DNA from 3 places in the Peribacillus sp. NPDC094092 genome. Region 2 is predicted to be linked to each of the others. Evidence: riboswitches for the same ligand, from Rfam matches in the RefSeq annotation. Region 2 holds a riboswitch; each other region holds the start of a gene.
The links. Region 2 has a riboswitch for lysine ahead of ACQKNS_RS12550 (aspartate kinase). Riboswitches for the same ligand answer to the same signal wherever they lie in the genome.
Positions count from the first base shown of each region.

Region 1: it holds a riboswitch for lysine, as region 2 does, so the genes downstream of both, ACQKNS_RS16545 (amino acid permease) here and ACQKNS_RS12550 (aspartate kinase) in region 2, are expected to answer to the same signal.
Region 3: it holds a riboswitch for lysine, as region 2 does, so the genes downstream of both, dapA (4-hydroxy-tetrahydrodipicolinate synthase) here and ACQKNS_RS12550 (aspartate kinase) in region 2, are expected to answer to the same signal.

Region 1 covers NZ_JBNNUC010000003.1:172,332-178,300, reverse strand. Annotated here, with positions in the region: gene ACQKNS_RS16550 (glycoside hydrolase family 13 protein) at 1-300, shown strand, start outside; gene ACQKNS_RS16545 (amino acid permease) at 340-1,791, opposite strand; lysine riboswitch at 1,888-2,073, opposite strand; gene ACQKNS_RS16540 (LacI family DNA-binding transcriptional regulator) at 2,329-3,291, opposite strand; gene ACQKNS_RS16535 (metal ABC transporter solute-binding protein, Zn/Mn family) at 3,917-4,840, shown strand; gene ACQKNS_RS16530 (metal ABC transporter ATP-binding protein) at 4,853-5,608, shown strand; gene ACQKNS_RS16525 (metal ABC transporter permease) at 5,616-5,969, shown strand, end outside.
Region 2 covers NZ_JBNNUC010000002.1:734,621-740,589, reverse strand. Annotated here, with positions in the region: gene ACQKNS_RS12560 (succinate dehydrogenase cytochrome b558 subunit) at 40-648, opposite strand; gene ACQKNS_RS12555 (YslB family protein) at 1,032-1,502, shown strand; gene ACQKNS_RS12550 (aspartate kinase) at 1,566-2,798, opposite strand; lysine riboswitch at 2,887-3,063, opposite strand; gene uvrC (excinuclease ABC subunit UvrC) at 3,125-4,897, opposite strand; gene trxA (thioredoxin) at 5,001-5,315, opposite strand; gene ACQKNS_RS12535 (electron transfer flavoprotein subunit alpha/FixB family protein) at 5,526-5,969, opposite strand, start outside.
Region 3 covers NZ_JBNNUC010000004.1:216,233-222,201, reverse strand. Annotated here, with positions in the region: gene ACQKNS_RS19490 (HYR domain-containing protein) at 7-2,676, shown strand; gene dapA (4-hydroxy-tetrahydrodipicolinate synthase) at 3,279-4,175, opposite strand; lysine riboswitch at 4,309-4,487, opposite strand; gene ACQKNS_RS19480 (metallophosphoesterase) at 5,347-5,969, shown strand, end outside.

The DNA of each region.
Region 1 (5,969 bases), on a different contig from region 2:
ATCCAATTACGCAAGAAACATGAAATCGTCGTTTATGGCCGTTATGAACTGCTCTTGCCGGATGACGAACGAATATTTGCCTACACGAGATCGTTTGAAGGGGAAAAGCTGTTGGTGCTATGCAACTTTAAAGAAGAGCAGGCCTCCTATACTTTGCCTGAAGAGCTGCATGCCTATTCAGCCACAAGGCTGATCAGCAATTATGATCAGGAGGAAGTCAGCAATTATGATCAGGAGGAAGAAGGGATCTCCGGCAAACCTCTGCGTCCATATGAATGCCGAGTTTATCTCTTGAAATGAAAAAAGGACCTGTTCACCATAGAACAGGTCCTTTGCGTGTTATTTAGATTTAAGGTCACATTCCTCAAGCGGAATGATTTTCGTTTTATGTTTGATTTTATAGCCGAACCATAGGACGAAAAATAAAATCAAGCCAATGTAGGAAACAAACATTGAATTCCAGTCGATCCCATCGCTGCTGAAAGCTTGATAGCCTTGTCCGATGATAATGATAATGCAAAGGACAAGTGCGAATAAAGGCCCGAATGGGAAGCCTTTTGCCCGGAATGGTAAAGCATTCATATCAAGGCCTTGAGCTGCGTAAGCTTTGCGGAATCGATAATGGGCGATCGCAATCCCGACCCATGTCACGAATCCCGCCATGCCTGAAGCGTTCAATAACCAGATATAAACGACTCCATCACCGAAAAATGAAGCTAAGAATGCAAAGCAGCCTACTAAAGAAGTCACGATAAGTGCATTCACGGGTACTCCTCTTTTATCCAACTTGCCTAGGAATTTCGGTGCTTTCCCATCACGTGCCAAGTCCCATAGCATACGGGTTGAAGCGTACATGCCAGAGTTACCGGCAGAGAGTACGGATGATAGAATGATCGCGTTCATGATGGATGCAGCAAATGCAAGGCCGGCCCGTTCAAATACAAGCGTGAATGGACTTACGGCAACATCTTCACTCAATAAACGAGAATCGGTAAAAGGAATGATCATTCCAATTACAAAAATGGCAAGGATATAGAATAAGATAATGCGCCAGAAAACGGATCTGATCGCTTTTGGGATATTTTTTTCTGGATCTTCACTTTCACCAGCAGTCACTCCAAGCAATTCCGTTCCTTGGAATGAAAAGCCGGCAGCCATGAATACGCCCAGGATCGTGAAGAATCCCCCGTTAAAGGGACCTTCGCCCATTGTGAAATTGGAAAAACCAATTGGGTCTTTCCCACCCATGATTCCAAGAATGATCAGGACACCCGTGATCAAGAAAATGACGACTGTCACGACTTTGATCATGGCAAACCAGAATTCCGTTTCCCCGAAACCTTTAACTGACATGTAATTGATAAGAAACATAATGATTAACGCAATGGCACTCCAGATAATTGAAGGGCTATCCGGGAACCAGAACTTCATAATTAAGACAACGGCTGCCAATTCAGCGGCAATGGTGATTGCCCAGTTATACCAGTAATTCCAACCAATCGCAAAACCGAAAGACGGATCGACGAATTTGGATGCATAGACACGGAACGAACCGGCCACAGGCATGAAAGCTGCCATTTCTGCAAGACTTGTCATTAAGTAATAAACCATGATGCCGATGACCGCGTATGCCACCAAGGCACCGCCGGGACCAGCTGAATGAATGGCACCGCCACTTGCTAAAAATAAACCTGTTCCAATCGTTCCACCTAATGAAATCATCATTAAATGACGCGCTTTCAGGCTCCTTTTCAGTTCGGTAGGGCTTGATGCTGATTGTGAATTTGACAATTGATGTTACACTCCTTTTTATTGGAAGGGAACGAAAAATAAAAAAACAGCAGTCGAAAAAGATCGACGGCTGTTTATAATAAACCCGTTTATCCTTCCGAAGATAGCTCCCCACGTTTTTTTGAAAAAACGTGACAGTGGTGTTCCTGTTCGGTAACACCGCCAGCAAGAATATACATGGAATATACCCTAACTTCGGCAATTTATCCTTTCAAACGGAGTCTTTAATTTTCCAGAATCTCGTCCGTTTTACTATTATAAGCTGCAGCCTCTAACTCATCGGTAAATGAGGAAGTATTCAATTTTCTAAAATCGTTACGCCAGCTTGTAAGTGACGTTGGACGATCGTACTCATGAAATTCATGCAATCGCTAATAGATTGCTAGTAATTGAGTAAACTTTACTATATCAAAATTATAAATTAATCTCATGGATATCGCAATGGTTATTTTATGTGGTTATTTTTTCCTAGTTAATGAATGATGGCAGCAAGGAAGAATCCAAATGACGATATACCAAAATAAAGCATGGAGAGGACTAGACGGTCCTCCTTTTTATAAGGGCGTAGTCAAGCTTTACATGTTGGACCGCCTCAGGGTTCTCAAATAGGTCCACTGCCATTTTCCCAATCCATTCGAGCGGCAAGGAAATGGTCGTGATGTCGAGCATTTCACTCAGACTATCATTATTGAAACCGAGAATGGCCACATCTTCCGGAACCCTTATACCCGATTTCCTAGCGGTAAGAATGAAGCCTGCCGCCGTGTCATCATTCGTGATGATGATGGCTTCAGGTTTATCTCTCATCGAATTCCATTCCTGAAACAATTGTTCACCGTCTTTGATGTGATAACTGCCTTCAAACAGCCATTCTTTATTGTTTATCAATTGATGTTTACTCATGACATCGTTAAAGGCCTTTATACGATTGGAACTATTTCTGCTCTTTTTACGGCCGAGGCTGTATCCGATTTTCTTATATCCTTTAGCAATCACGTACTCAAGGGCACAGGAGAAAGCTGCATAATGATCAATGCTGATGGATGAGAATTCAGCCTGGGCTGTGTCTTCACATAAAATAATCGGCCCGTATTTTTGATAATCCAAAAGGATTTTCATTTCCGAAATCCTTGAACAAACGATAATGCCATCTAGCTGCTTCATTTGCAGCATATGAAAAGCCTGGATTTCTTTCTCTCTGTCATAATTTGTTTGAAAGATGACGATATGGCAGCCAATTGCATTTGCCTGTTTAGTGATTCCGTTAACGATTGCCCCGTAATATGGGTGATTGTTGAAGGGGATGATGATGCCGATAAGATTAGTTTTACCTTTTGAAAGATGAATGGCGTTTATGTTTCTCGTATAATTCAAACGATCGATGGCTTCCAAGACGCTCTTTCTTTTTTCGGGGCTTACATATGGATGATCATTCAATACACGGGACACTGTTGATACAGATACACCGGCACATTGAGCTATTTCTTTAATATTTGTCATGGTATCACCGTTTTTTCTTTTTTTATATTGTACAGTATGAAACCCATTTCAGGGCAAGGGAACAGAGTGGGGCAGCCGAAGATTTCTTTAAATAAGGTCTTGTTCTGGTATGGGTTTCATCCTTTAAGATTGTTTTAAATCTTAGAGGAGGAGGAAAACATGATGTTCCAAACTTTAATCACCCTTTTAGTGCTTTGCGGAATCGAATTGGGCTTTGCGTACTTGGCAATTTCCTTGAAAAAATGAGTGGCAATGCACATTTACTCGTGAATTTTGGCACTTTACTCGTGAATTTCACACCGTCCCGAAATAGCCCCCATCGTTTATATTCACCATTAAAACCCCACAATATAAATATAACTTCAGCGTTAGTTTCATGTACGGAATGACCGGCTGTCAGGCAGCTCCTTTTGGAGCTGCCTGACAGTTTTTGCTGTTTGTAAATGTCATTGTCTTTTTTGAAATGTTTAAAAAAATTGTTGCACTTTTTTTGTGTATTTGTGTATAGTATAAAATAAGTTGTGCAAGGGAAACTTTTTAGTATTTACGACAATGTAAAAAAATTTACACTTAGTTTTGCGCATGGCAAACTATTTTAGAAAGAGGAAAAAGGGAGGGAATATGGATGGGTTTTCTGAAATCTATTGGGAGCGTGCTTGCTGCATTGCTGATTTTAACGGGGTGCGGCAATGATACGGTCGAAAGTGATAAAGGCAATGGTAAGCTGAATGTCGTTGCAACAACGGGAATGATTGGAGATTTGGTTGGGAATATCGGCGGTGAACATGTCGAGGTCACCAGTTTAATGGGTCCGGGAGTCGATCCCCATCTATATAAAGCGACACAGGGTGATGTTAAGACGCTGGATTCGGCTGATATGATTTTTTATAACGGTGTGCATCTTGAAGGGAAAATGACGGATATATTTGAAATGATGAGCAAGGATAAACCGACGATTGCCGTAACGGAGGACTTCAAGGAGAACCAACTTCGCAAAGTGAGTGCAAAGGAACATGATCCCCACGTATGGTTTGATGTAAAGCTTTGGATCGTTGCTGCGGATACAGTAAAGAAAGAATTGATTGCCAATGATCCGGACCATGAAGCAGAGTTTCGTGAAAATTATGAAGAGTACGTTCTGCAATTGGAGGAACTTGATAAATATGTTCAAGACGAAATTAATAAAATACCAAAAGATCAACGGGTGCTCGTCACGGCACATGATGCTTTTGGGTACTACGGCCAGTCATACGGCCTGGACGTAAGAGGGCTCCAAGGGATCAATACATTATCGGAATATGGATCAAAAGATGTGACGGATATGCGGAATTATCTTGTGGAAAACAAAATTAAAGCGATCTTCATTGAGTCAAGCGTACCAAGGAAGGCCATCGAGGCTGTCATTCAGGGAGCAGGCAAGCAGGGTCACAAAGTGGAAATCGGCGGTGAATTGTTCTCGGATGCCATGGGTGAAAAAGGGACGGAAGAAGGAACGTATATCGGAATGGTCCGTCATAATACCGACACCATCGTCCGTGCTTTGAAATAAGGGGGAGAAACTATGAATTTAGCAGCTTTGAAGGTTGAGAATTTAACGATTGCTTATCATAAGAAGCCGGTTGTCGAAGATGTCTCATTTGAGGTGCCGGAAGGGAATTTAATCGGCATCATTGGCCCCAATGGAGCAGGGAAGTCCACATTGATAAAGGGGATACTCGAATTGATCCCCAAAATATCGGGGCAAATCACAATAAAGGGTTCTACTTATAGATCGATGAGGAAGAGTATTGGGTATGTACCGCAACGAGAGTCAGTGGATTGGGATTTTCCGACCAACGCACTCGATGTCGTGATGATGGGCAGATATGGTCATCTCGGATGGCTGAAGCGACCAGGTAAGTCCGAAAGGCAGAAGGGGATGGAGTGCCTGGAAAAGGTGGGGATGGCTGAATATGCCAACCGCCAGATCAGCCAGCTATCAGGTGGACAGCAGCAACGGATATTCCTGGCCCGTGCATTGGCACAGGAAGCGGACATTTATTTTATGGATGAACCGTTCGTAGGGGTGGATGCCGCAACGGAGAAAGCGATCATACAATTGCTGATGGAATTGAAGGAAAAAGGCAAAACCGTTCTGGTTGTGCACCATGATCTATCGACCGTGAAGGAATATTTTGACTGGACGATGTTATTGAATAAAAAGGTGATGAAAATAGGCCCGACGGAGGAAGTGTTCATTCCCGAACACTTACAGGCAACATATGGAGGCCGCCTGGCGATATTATCAGACACGAAGTCCGGCCTTTTATTAAAATGAGGTGTACATGATGAACATAATGGATATTATTACTGATCCAAATACGAGGTGGATATTGCTTGGCACGATGCTCCTCGGATTAAGCAGCGGGGTCATCGGCAGCTTTGCTTACCTCAGAAAGCAGTCTTTGCTTGGCGACACGCTCGCACATGCAGCGCTACCCGGTATTTGTGTCGCCTTCATGTTAACGGGAGTGAAATCCACTTCCTACTTTCTAATAGGTGCGGCCATGGCTGGCTTAGTGGCAGTCTTCTTGATCAGTGTGCTTACGAGATACAGTAAGATCAAGCAGGATGCGGCCTTGGGAATCGTCTTATCCTCCTTCTTTGGCTTCGGAATTGTCATGCTTACACAAATTCAG
Region 2 (5,969 bases):
CTATGTTTTTCCTAATACTTATGAATGAACTCTATCTTCTTATACGAAAGCGAAAATTGCGCTAACTCCGATATAAGAAAGAAGAACGAAAACGATCAATGTAAAGTAAGTCATGATTCTTTGCGATCTTGGTGAAACTGTCAGACCCCAGCTCACTGCAAATGACCATAATCCATTAGCAAAGTGGAAGATTGCCGAGATTACACCAACAATGTAGAACACAAGCATGAATGGACTAGAGAAAATATCTGCCATCATGTCAAAGTTAACTTCAGCACCCATAGCTGCCTGAATTCTAGTTGCCCATATATGCCAAACAAGGAAAATCAATGTTATGATTCCAGTAAGGCGTTGCAGCATGAACATCCAGTTACGGAAGAAACTAAATCTGCCTAAATTGTTTTTTGCTGTAAAGGCAATGTAAATTCCGTACACAGCATGGAAAATGAGCGGTAGATAGATAACGACCCATTCTACCAAAATTTTCACGGGCGTAAACTCAATTAAATGAACTGCCCCATTAAAAGTTTCTTCTCCTTTTGTTGCCATAAAGTTTACCGATAAATGAAAAATTAGGAATAGACCAATTGGAATTACTCCTAGAAGTGAATGAAGCCTGCGATTCCCAAACTCACGATTCTTTGCCACTAAGTGCCCCCCCTTAATTTGTGAAAAATCATGCAAAGATAATCTGGTGGCTACCTTTTATCTCCGCGTGAAAATACAGTATAGAGTCAAAAAACTCCTCTATACTTCCTTTACAATTATGTGACATGTCCATTTTACTCCTGACTTCTATGTGCGTCAAGAAAACGGATACAAGAAATCTCTTTTTCAGAATAGATTTTATTGGATTAATTTGACTTTTTTTTATCTATCAAGCACATATTTTGGAGAAATTACTCATTAATCTATTAATATCCCGGTATAATTTCTCATTTTTTTCCAATTGTTATTTAAATAAATAAAAAACAGTATAATTTGCAAAAGAAATGCGTTTATAATAGATTTACAGAAAGAGGCGATAAATTATGAAAAAAAATATTGCTGCTGCGATAGAAGAAGAGATTCAAACTGAAGAAATTCAACCTGAAGAATTCAAAGTTCCAGCTTTCGGGTACGAATTAATCAGAGAAGTTCTATTGAACGATATTCTCGGAAAAGACTCCAATCAAATCCTCTATTGGGCAGGTAAACAATTAGCAAGAAAATTCCCATTGAATGGCGATCAGGAAGTTATTGAATTTTTCCAAAGCGCTGGATGGGGCAATCTAGAAATCTTGAAGTATACGAAACACGAGATGGAATTATCCCTGACGGGTGAAATAATCAGCCGCCGCCTGGAGTTACACCCTGATTGTCACTTCCAGCTCGAAGCCGGTTTCCTTGCCGAGCAGTTTTCACTGCAAAAGAAATTCCTCAGCGAATCAACGGAAGAAATCAAACGCCGCGCAAAAAAAGTGATATTCACCATCCAATGGGATCCCAGAGATCCAATCTAATGAGCCCTTAAAACAGACTTACCCTTTTTACCGGAAGTCTGTTTTTTATTGGACTCCTGGCACTTAAGCTAGCACATTTGCATGCTGACCAAGTTTAAATGCTTCATGAAGGGATTCAACCGCCTTCACCATTTCCTTTTCATTGACGACAGTCGATACTTTAATTTCCGATGTACTGACCATTTTCACCTGGATGCCTGTATTGGCCATCACTTCAAACATTTCGGCAGCCACTCCGGGATTGGATACCATACCAGATCCGACGATGGACACTTTGGCCAACCCGCTCTCCGTTTCAACCCGGTCGAATCCCAATTGCACTTTATTATTTTCCAGCACGATCAATGCCGCTTCCGTATCTTCACTTTTTGTGGAAAAAGATAGATTGGTCGTATCCTCGGCGGTCATGCTCTGAATGATGATGTCCACATTGATCTGGTTTTTCGCAAGTGTCGTGAAGATTGTGGATAATGCACCAAGAGATTGGGGCAAACCATAAACTGTGACCCTCGTAATACTGTCTTCAAAAGCAATGCCGCGTACAATTAAGTTTTCTTCCATAGTTGCTTCCTCCTCTATGATCGTTCCTGATTCTCTCTCCATGCTTGAACGGACTTCAAGCGGAATTTGATAATTCTTTGCATATTCGACAGCCCTTGGATGAAGGACGCCCGCTCCCAGGTTGGCAAGTTCCAGCATTTCATCGTAAGAAATGGATTGGAGTTTCCGCGCACCTTTTATGTAGCGTGGATCCGTTGTGAAAACACCTGTTACATCCGTATAAATATCGCATCTATCCGCATTCAGCGCTGCAGCGATCGCAACCGCCGTCGTATCGGAACCGCCTCGCCCCAAGGTAGTGATCTCCCCATTTACATCGTTACCCTGGAAACCGGCCACGACCACTATTTTCTTCTGTTGAAGCTGAGCTTGGATCCTTGAAGCATCGATGTTTAAAATCCGGGCATTCCCATGAACGGATTCCGTTTGCATGCCAGCCTGCCAGCCAGTATACGAAATGGCTTCATGTCCTTCTTCAATCAATGCCATCGTTAACAGGGAAATCGTTACCTGTTCCCCAGTGGTCAATAGCATATCCATTTCCCTTTTGCTCGGGGTTCCGGAAATATCACGGGCCATGGAAACCAATTGGTCCGTTGTTTTCCCCATAGCTGAAACAACGACGACTACCTCATTTCCATTCTCCGCTTCCTCGATTACCCGATTGGCAACATTTTTGATTTTTTCTACGCTACCGACGGATGTTCCGCCAAATTTTTGAACGATCAATGCCATCCTCATGCACCCTCTCTACTTTTTAGGCAATAAAAAAAGCAATGAGAAATATCTCATTGCTGTGATCACATATCTAAAACTGTAAACACAGTGAGATAGCTCTCCAGGATATAAACCCTGACAATCCGCCATTTATTAAATGTCGGACCAGGAAGACAAGGTATGAGTCTTGTCTACCTTCGGCGTCATCCCCTTTCAAAACCTTTCATGGAAGCTCATACTTCTCCAGGTTTTTACTCTTGAATTCCGCACCTCTATCAGCACTTTTAAGTTGTCTAGTTAAAAATTCCTTTTAATCATAGCATAGTGATTTATCGGTAGCAAGATTATTCTTGTAATTTTCTAACGATTCCCTCGGCTACCCCTTTTGGCATACCAGCTTCCATGATCTCCTCGACTGTTGCCTCTTTGATTTTCTTCAATGATCCAAAATGCCTTAATAATTGTTTCCTTCGTTTTTCCCCGACTCCTGGAATATCATCAAGCTGGGAGTGAACCGCATTTTTGCCGCGTAGCTGGCGATGAAAAGTAATCGCGAACCGATGCACTTCATCCTGAATTCTTTGTAATAGGTAGAATTCCTGGCTCCGTGAATCAAGGGGTACGATTTCAAGAGGATTTCCGATCATCAACTGCGATGTCCTATGCTTTTCATCCTTAATGAGGCCTGAAAGTGGAATGTCAAGGCCCAATTCGTTTTCCAGAATATCCCGAACGGCTTCGACGTGTCCCTTTCCGCCATCAATGATGATCAAGTCCGGAAGCGGCAGCCCTTCTTTCAATACTCGTGAATACCTTCTTCTGACCACTTCACGCATCGATTCATAATCATCAGGTCCCTGGACCGTCTTGATTTTATATTTTCGGTACTCTCTTTTTTCCGGCTTCCCATCAATGAACACGACTAAAGCGGAAACAGGGTCACTTCCCTGGATATTGGAATTATCGAAAGCTTCAATTCGGTGCGGAGTGTAGATACCCAATTGGTTCCCGAGGTTTTCCACCGCATTGATCGTTCTTTCTTCATCCCTTTCAATCAAAGAGAATTTTTCCTGGAGGGCGATGGAGGCATTTTTATTCGCCAATTTAAGCATGTCTTTTTTCGCCCCCCTTTTGGGGTGAATCGTTTTGACCCCAAGCAGCCCTTCGGCCATTTCGGCATCAACTGATTCAGGCAGCAAGATTTCCTTTGGTTTAAAATGGTTCGTAATCTCGTAAAACTGACCTAGGAATGTAAGAAGTTCCTGTTCGGGTTCATCGTAGACTGGAAAAAGTGAAACATCCCTTTCTATTAATTTACCCTGCCGGACAAAAAATACCTGAACGCACATCCAGCCTTTATCATAGGCAAAACCGAATACATCCCTGTCGATGAAATCGGTCGTCATCATTTTTTGCTTCTCCATCGTTATATCAATGTGGGCAATCTTGTCACGGAACTCCTTGGCCCTCTCGAAATCGAGCTCTTCTGATGCCACAAGCATTTTTTCTGTCAGTTCTTTTTTTATTTCAGTATGCCCGCCGTTCAAGAACCGGTTGATATCATCCACCATTTTTTTATATTCCTGCTCCCCTACTTCATATACACACGGGGCCAGACACTGGCCAAGATGATAGTAGAGACAAACGCGATCTGGTAAAGTATTGCATTTTCTCAGGGGGTAGATGCGGTCGAGCAACTTTTTCGTTTCGTTGGCTGCAAACGCATTCGGATAAGGACCGAAATATTTCCCTTTGTCTTTTTTGACTTTTCGCGTAATGATTAGTCGCGGGTGGCGTTCCCCAGTCAGCTTGATGAAAGGATACGTCTTATCATCCTTTAGCATGACATTATATTTTGGGTCATGTTTTTTGATTAAGTTCAACTCTAAAATAAGAGCCTCGATATTGGATGAGGTGACGATGTATTCGAAATCCTCAATCTCATTCACGAGCCGAAATGTTTTTCCATCATGAGATCCCGTAAAATAAGAACGGACACGATTTTTCAACACCTTCGCTTTGCCTACATATATGATCGTTCCCTGACGATCTTTCATTAAATAACAACCAGGTTGATCGGGAAGAAGGGCAAGTTTATTCTTTATTTGTTGATTCATGCATTCAGCCTCCTGTTCTCCCATTTATACCATCATTATATATCAAGATAGTGAAAAAAGCTTCAAGTCCGCAGACTTGAAGCTTTTTTTAGCTATCTTACTATTACGCGTGTTTTGCAATAAGTTCAGCAAGTGCTTCTTTAGGTTGGAAACCAACAACCTTATCCACCACTTCACCGTCTTTAAGGACGATTAATGTCGGGATGCTCATCACACCGAATTTTCCTGCTGTTTCTTGGTTTTCATCTACATCCACTTTAACGATTTTTGCTGTATCGCCAATTTCAGTATCAAGCTCTTGAAGAACAGGAGCGATCATTTTACAAGGTCCGCACCATGGAGCCCAAAAATCTACAAGAACAACACCTTCGCTAGTATCTGTTGTGAAAGTTTGGTCAGTTGCATTTACAATAGCCATATATATTTCCTCCTCAAATTTACTCAAATAACTAAAGACAGTATACCATTGTTGCTCGAACCGATGCTAATATTTTGCTTCAGTGGTAGGATGTCCAAAAAAAGAATGAATATGCAGGCCGAAGTCCTTGCCTCTTAGCCCAAATAAAGGGGCAAGACACGTATCGGCTTTCGCCAAATGTCTTGCCCCTTATCTGTAATATCTCTTTTTTTAAGCGTTAACTTTTAGTTTTTTGAATTCTTCCGTAAGTAATGGAACGACTTCGAAAAGGTCTCCGACAATTCCATAATCAGCTACATTGAATATGTTAGCTTCCGGGTCTTTATTGATGGCAACAATAACCTTGGAGTTGGACATCCCCGCTAAATGCTGGATCGCACCGGAAATTCCGCAGGCGATATAAAGGTCAGGTGTTACGACTTTACCCGTTTGCCCGATTTGCAAAGAATAATCGCAATAATCCGCATCACATGCTCCGCGGGAAGCTCCTACAGCTCCGCCAAGAACTTGTGCAAGTTCCTTTAATGGTTCAAAACCATCTTCACTTTTCACGCCCCGTCCGCCTGCGATGATTACTTTCGCTTCTGAAAGGTCGACCCCTTCGCTAGCTTTTCTAACAACATCTTTAATGATGGTGCGTAAATCCTTAATATC
Region 3 (5,969 bases), on a different contig from region 2:
TTCTGAATGTCGGAAGAAAGTTTAATTAAAATATCGAGTGCACCACCAATACAACAAATTATAGAACCAAATGAAGAACATGGGGAAAATGAAGATAATTCATTGATATCAATACAGCAAGTGGACACAACAGATTTTCGAATCTCAACATTAAATGGACGGCCCGAAAATGAGCCTACTGTAGGGGTCAATCCGAATAATCCATCGTCAATCATTGCTGCTTCCCACGCCTATACGCTTGCAAATGGATTTCCTCAATTTGGGTTATATCGATCCACTAATGGAGGTGCCACATTCACGACTTCGTTTCTCCCAGTCCCAGCAGGATTTAGAAATACTAGCGACCCAATCATAGACGCCGATCTAAACAATAGGTGGTTATTAGCTGGCATCGCTGTTCAACCGGTTTCAGCAACAGTAGATAGGGCATCCATTATTGTTTATCGGTCAGTTGACGATGGAGCAACTTTTTCTAATGCCATTAATGTTTCTGGAATAAATAACAATTTCTTGGATGATAAAGAATATCTTGCCTTCGACAAGACACCAACAAGTCCGTTTGTAGGGAATGCCTATATTAGCTATACAAGGTTTGCTAATAGTCCACAAACCTCACAAATTTTACTTCAAAGATCTGTAGATGGTGGATTAACATGGCTGCCACCAGTTGCAATCTCAGGGGTAATTGCAGGAGCACCTACCCCCTTTGTACAAGGATCAAATGTTCAAGTAGGTCCGAATGGAGAAGTATATGTTGCTTGGATTGAGGGAGATTTCACTAACGCCACGTTTCGAATTCGCCGATCAGATGATGGCGGGGTAACATTCGGTCCCACTGTTGATGTCAGTGCTATTGTACGAGTTCCTAATACTCTAACTGCAGAAGTTCCTTCATGGGCATTCCGTGTCCCAACCTTTTCTTTTCTTGCGGTTGATAGATCAGAATGTTTTGGTTCTGCAAACTTCGCAAGAGTGTATGCCGTATGGCAGGCTTACGGTACAACAAATGCTCATATCCTTTTGTCTTTCTCCGATAATGGCGGAGCCACATGGTCAGCCCCAATACGTGTTGATAATAGTCCTGAGAATACCCAAAATTTTTTCCCGTTTGTAGCAGTTTCCCCATGTAGCGGCACCGTAACCGTGATTTACTATACAAACCGGGAATCATCTACTTCTCTAGATGTTTTTTTAGCAGTTTCGACTAATGGTGGAGCCACATTTACAAATACACGGATAACAGACGCTTCTTTTGACCCTAACGCCGATCCTACCTTTGGTAATCCGAGCACATTTATAGGCGATTATATCTTTTCGGCCTTCATTCCTCCAGATTTGCCGGAACCGGAAAAGTTGATCTCAGTTTGGACTGACACTCGGAGCAATAACAGTCAAGATATATTTGGAAACATAAGCGACCTTGAACGGATCCCATCCATCAGCTGTCCTGGTAATATCACTCAGAATAATGACCCGGGTGTATGCGGAGCTATTGTTAACTATCCACCGCCAACTGTAAGTACTAGCTGTCCTGGAGTGAATTTTAGCTGCAGCCCTGCTTCTGGATCCCTATTTCCAGTGGGTGAAACCACCGTCACTTGCACTGCTACTGACATCTGTGGAGGAACTGCAGAATGCTCCTTTACGGTCACAGTAAACGATGTCGAACCGCCAACCATCATCTGTCCAGGTAACATCACTCAGGGTAATGACCCGGGTGTATGCGGAGCTATTGTTAACTATCCACCGCCAACTGTAAATGATAACTGTCCTGGAGCAACATCTGTTTGTTCCCCACCTTCAGGATCGCTCTTTCCTGTTGGAACAACTATGGTGACATGTACAGCCACGGATGCTTCTGGGAATACAAGCGCTCCTTGTTCGTTTAGAGTAACAGTAATAGATAATGAACCGCCAACCATCATCTGTCCAGGTAACATCACTCAGGGTAATGACCCGGGTGTATGCGGAGCTATTGTTAACTATCCACCGCCAACTGTAAATGATAACTGTCCTGGAGCAACATCTGTTTGTTCCCCACCTTCAGGATCGCTCTTTCCTGTTGGAACAACTATGGTGACATGTACAGCCACGGATGCTTCTGGGAATACAAGCGCTCCTTGTTCGTTTAGAGTAACAGTAATAGATAATGAACGGCCAACCATCATCTGTTCAGGTAACATCACTCAGGATAATGACCCTGGTGCTTGTGGGGCGATAGTAAACTATCCACCGCCAACTGTAAATGATAACTGTCCTGGAGTAACATCTGTTTGTTCCCCACCTTCTGGATCGTTCTTTCCTGTTGGAACAACTACGGTAATATGTAGAGCTACGGATGCTGCTGGGAATATAAGCGCTCGTTGTTCGTTTACAGTAACAGTAAAAGATACTGAACCGCCAGTGATTAAAGGTCCTGCCGACTTCACGGTTTGTAATGACCGATGTTCAAATGGGGCAATCGTTCACTTTGATCCTTTAGTGAGCGATAACTGTCCTGGGGTTACGGTTGTGTGTACACCAGCTTCTGGTTCTTTCTTTCCTCCTTGTACGACAACGGTCATTTGTAAAGCTACCGATGCTTCTGGAAATACCAGCATTCATTCGTTCGACGTGACGGTAATTGTAGATCCTTGCCGATTTTGTAGTAACAGATGCCGTTGCAGAAGATTCTAGTTAACATAGTTACTGAAAAGCCAAACCCATGTTTATCAGGGGTTTGGTTCTTAGTCGTTTTTTATCGTTTATTCAGGATTTCATACAACCTTGATGTAGCAAGGATTTGCTAGATGATCAATAAAAAGGCCTAGATTAACGACTAGGTCTTTTTATTGATCATCTTTATTTATCTAATTATGAAAGCGGTAGGTTCGTAAAAGTACACTTTTCGAACGTTTTTTTGATAAAACGTGATGGAGTGAAAAGTAGAAGAAGGAATACAAAAATGGAATTTTGGAACCATACAAGTCTGCAGCAAAATAGAAGGAAAGCAACTAAGGACATGAGATAAAAGGGGGGGGGGATAAAAAACTTGTCAAAAAAAAGCCATTGCTAAAAGAGAACATAGGCCATTATTCTATGGTGAACTATAATGTTTGTTCAAAATTTTAATCGATAAAGCTATTACTATTGCTCAACTAGTTTAAGTACTGATCCGTAAAGTATAAAAAGCAGTACACTTCATTCGAAGTTTGCACTGCTTTTGTAAATTTCGTCCGTTAATTATGGTTTTTAATCAGAAAATCGATATTGAAGAGTCACTTAATGAATCATTAAGTTTATTTACTTAATAAAATTGCTTCTGTGTTACTCGTTTGTAAAGCCGTTTGTAGTGCTCTTTTTTCTTCATGGTTTAAAGGGACCAATGGTAAGCGGACCCCGCCAACATTTAACCCCCGCATATTCAATGCTGATTTTACCGGTGTTGGGCTTGGTGCAGCAAATAATGCTTTCATAATTGGAAGAAGGTTGCGATGTGCGGTTGCAGCACCTTGGACATCACCATTTTTAAAGCTATTGATCATTTCTTGCATTTCATTACCAATTATGTGTGAAGCAACTGAAACAATACCTGTTCCACCGATGGCTAAAACCGGTAATGTTAACCCATCATCGCCGCTGTATAATGTAAAATCGCTAGTTGTTTTGCTGATGATTTGTGCCATGGCATCCAAGTCACCACTTGCTTCTTTTACTGCCACGATATTATTGATTTTCGAGAGCTTGACAATCGTCTCTACTGACATGTTCACACCACTTCGCCCTGGGATATTATAAAGCATTACCGGTAATGTTGTTGAATGGGCAATAGCACTAAAGTGCTGGAATAATCCTTCTTGAGACGGCTTATTATAGTATGGGGTAACAAGCATGATTCCGTCGACTCCTGCTGCCTCCGCTTGTTTTGTTAAGCTGATAGAAGCTTTCGTGTTATTTGAGCCAGTTCCAGCTATGACTGGTACTCTTCCATCAACAATCTCTACAACCATTTTGAATAAATCTACTTTCTCTTCTGCAGTTAATGTAGGAGACTCTCCAGTTGTACCGGCTATTACCAATCCATCAGAACCATTGGCAATTAAATAATTAACTAAAGTTTTCGTAGCATTAAAATCAACCTCATCATTATGATTAAACGGGGTAACCATTGCGGTTAATACTTGGCCAAAATTCATAACTTCACACCCTTTTGTATAATTTTTTTAAAATTCAGAGGTGGTTAGGGCCAATCAGGAAAAAACGCAAAAAAGCAACAACGAGGATTCGCTGCTGCAGTAGAAACAATATTTTCAAATAAAATGTTTCCGCGCATAAGATAGCCCTCCATATAGTTTCCTATATGACAGTCCTGCATTTATTCAATAGCAGAACCAGCTTCAAGAACATGAGATTCTTTCCGCTTCGGCAAATTCCCCTTTCCACAATAATCATAGGATCTCATTCTCCTCAAAATGTGTACTATTGGTCTTTGCTCCTCTATCCTCACTTCAAAAAGTATGAAGTAAGAAAATATTTAATTGACTGTAATATAACAAGGATCTCTTATTATTGCAAGGGCATTTTAGAAATATTTTTTTAGAATACTTGGATAATCAATGGAACGGGATAACGGATAGGGCTGGGTTCCTCTTTTAAAAAATTATGTAATCTCAACAATAAACGGTTTTATGAATAGTTTCATACTTTTATAGTCAGTTTTATAATGGATAGGTTCATTAGTATTTATCATTAGAAAACTTAGAATAAGGATCAATTTGGGGAGGGCATCATGATAATTACAAAACTAATAAAGGAAAAATAGATATGAAAATCCGTGACGTTTGGGAAGCAAGAAAACGAATCGCTTCAATGTAAGTAGGACTTCATTGATTCAATTATACTATCATAAAAAATTGAAAAGGATGGCCATTGAAGGCCTCAAGCCAATCCCATCTATCGTCCGATAAAAACTGACTGGAGCAATTGCTTGCAAGTGGAAAACAAACCGGAGGCGTTCGATAGCAATGCAACTGGCAATTTCACCAGCGAGTATGCTGCTGAAAATGGAAAAATCCGAAGCCAAACAAGACCAAACTGATTGAACTGCTTGGTGCTCTACCAGCGGAAAATTATCTTAACTTTTCCCTCATAGTCACTTTAAGTGAGCGGAAGGAATATTGGCGATAGGTTTTTGTTTTTTGTTTTATTAATAATTAAATTACACGGGTCCTATATTGTATTAATAATGTAAAGTTACTATTTTATTGGAAGAATTTATAAAAAAATAAAAAATAAGGAGGATATTTATCTTTTTGCAAAATACTTACATAATTAAAGCGTCTATACGATAAATGGGAGGAATTGATTTTGAAAGCGAAAAATAAATTTGCTGCAATGTTGACCATTGTAACGGTAGGATTAACAACTTCTTTATCAAGTGTACAAGCATTCTCGGAAGCTTCAAATTCAGATAATAAACGTAAACCGGAGCTCGTTTTTCCTGTAATCAGTGATGTACATATAGATGATGGGTCAACTGCTGATATGAATAAGTTTAGAACCGCCATGGATCAATTAAACAAAGCTGCGCCTAAACAGGATGCTTTTGTCGTCGTTGGGGATTTAACGGACTATGGATACGCTACTGAATATGATAAGTTCTTCTCCATTTATAATGAGAAGAAACAAGGCGATGTCCAATCCATGTTTACAATGGGAAACCATGATTATTGGAATGGACTTTCAGTAGAAAATGCACAAAATCGTTTTCTCGAGAAAACAGGAATGGATTCTCTTTACTATCATAAAAAAGTAAATGGATATGATTTTATTGCGTTAAGTCCGGAAAATGGTAATACGCATGGTTTATATTCCGTTAATCAAATTAACTGGTTAGGAGAAAAGTTAGCGGCAGCAGAAAAAGAGAATCCGGACCAACCAATCTTTGTTTTTCTTCATCAACACATTAAAGACACTGTGTATGGAAGTGA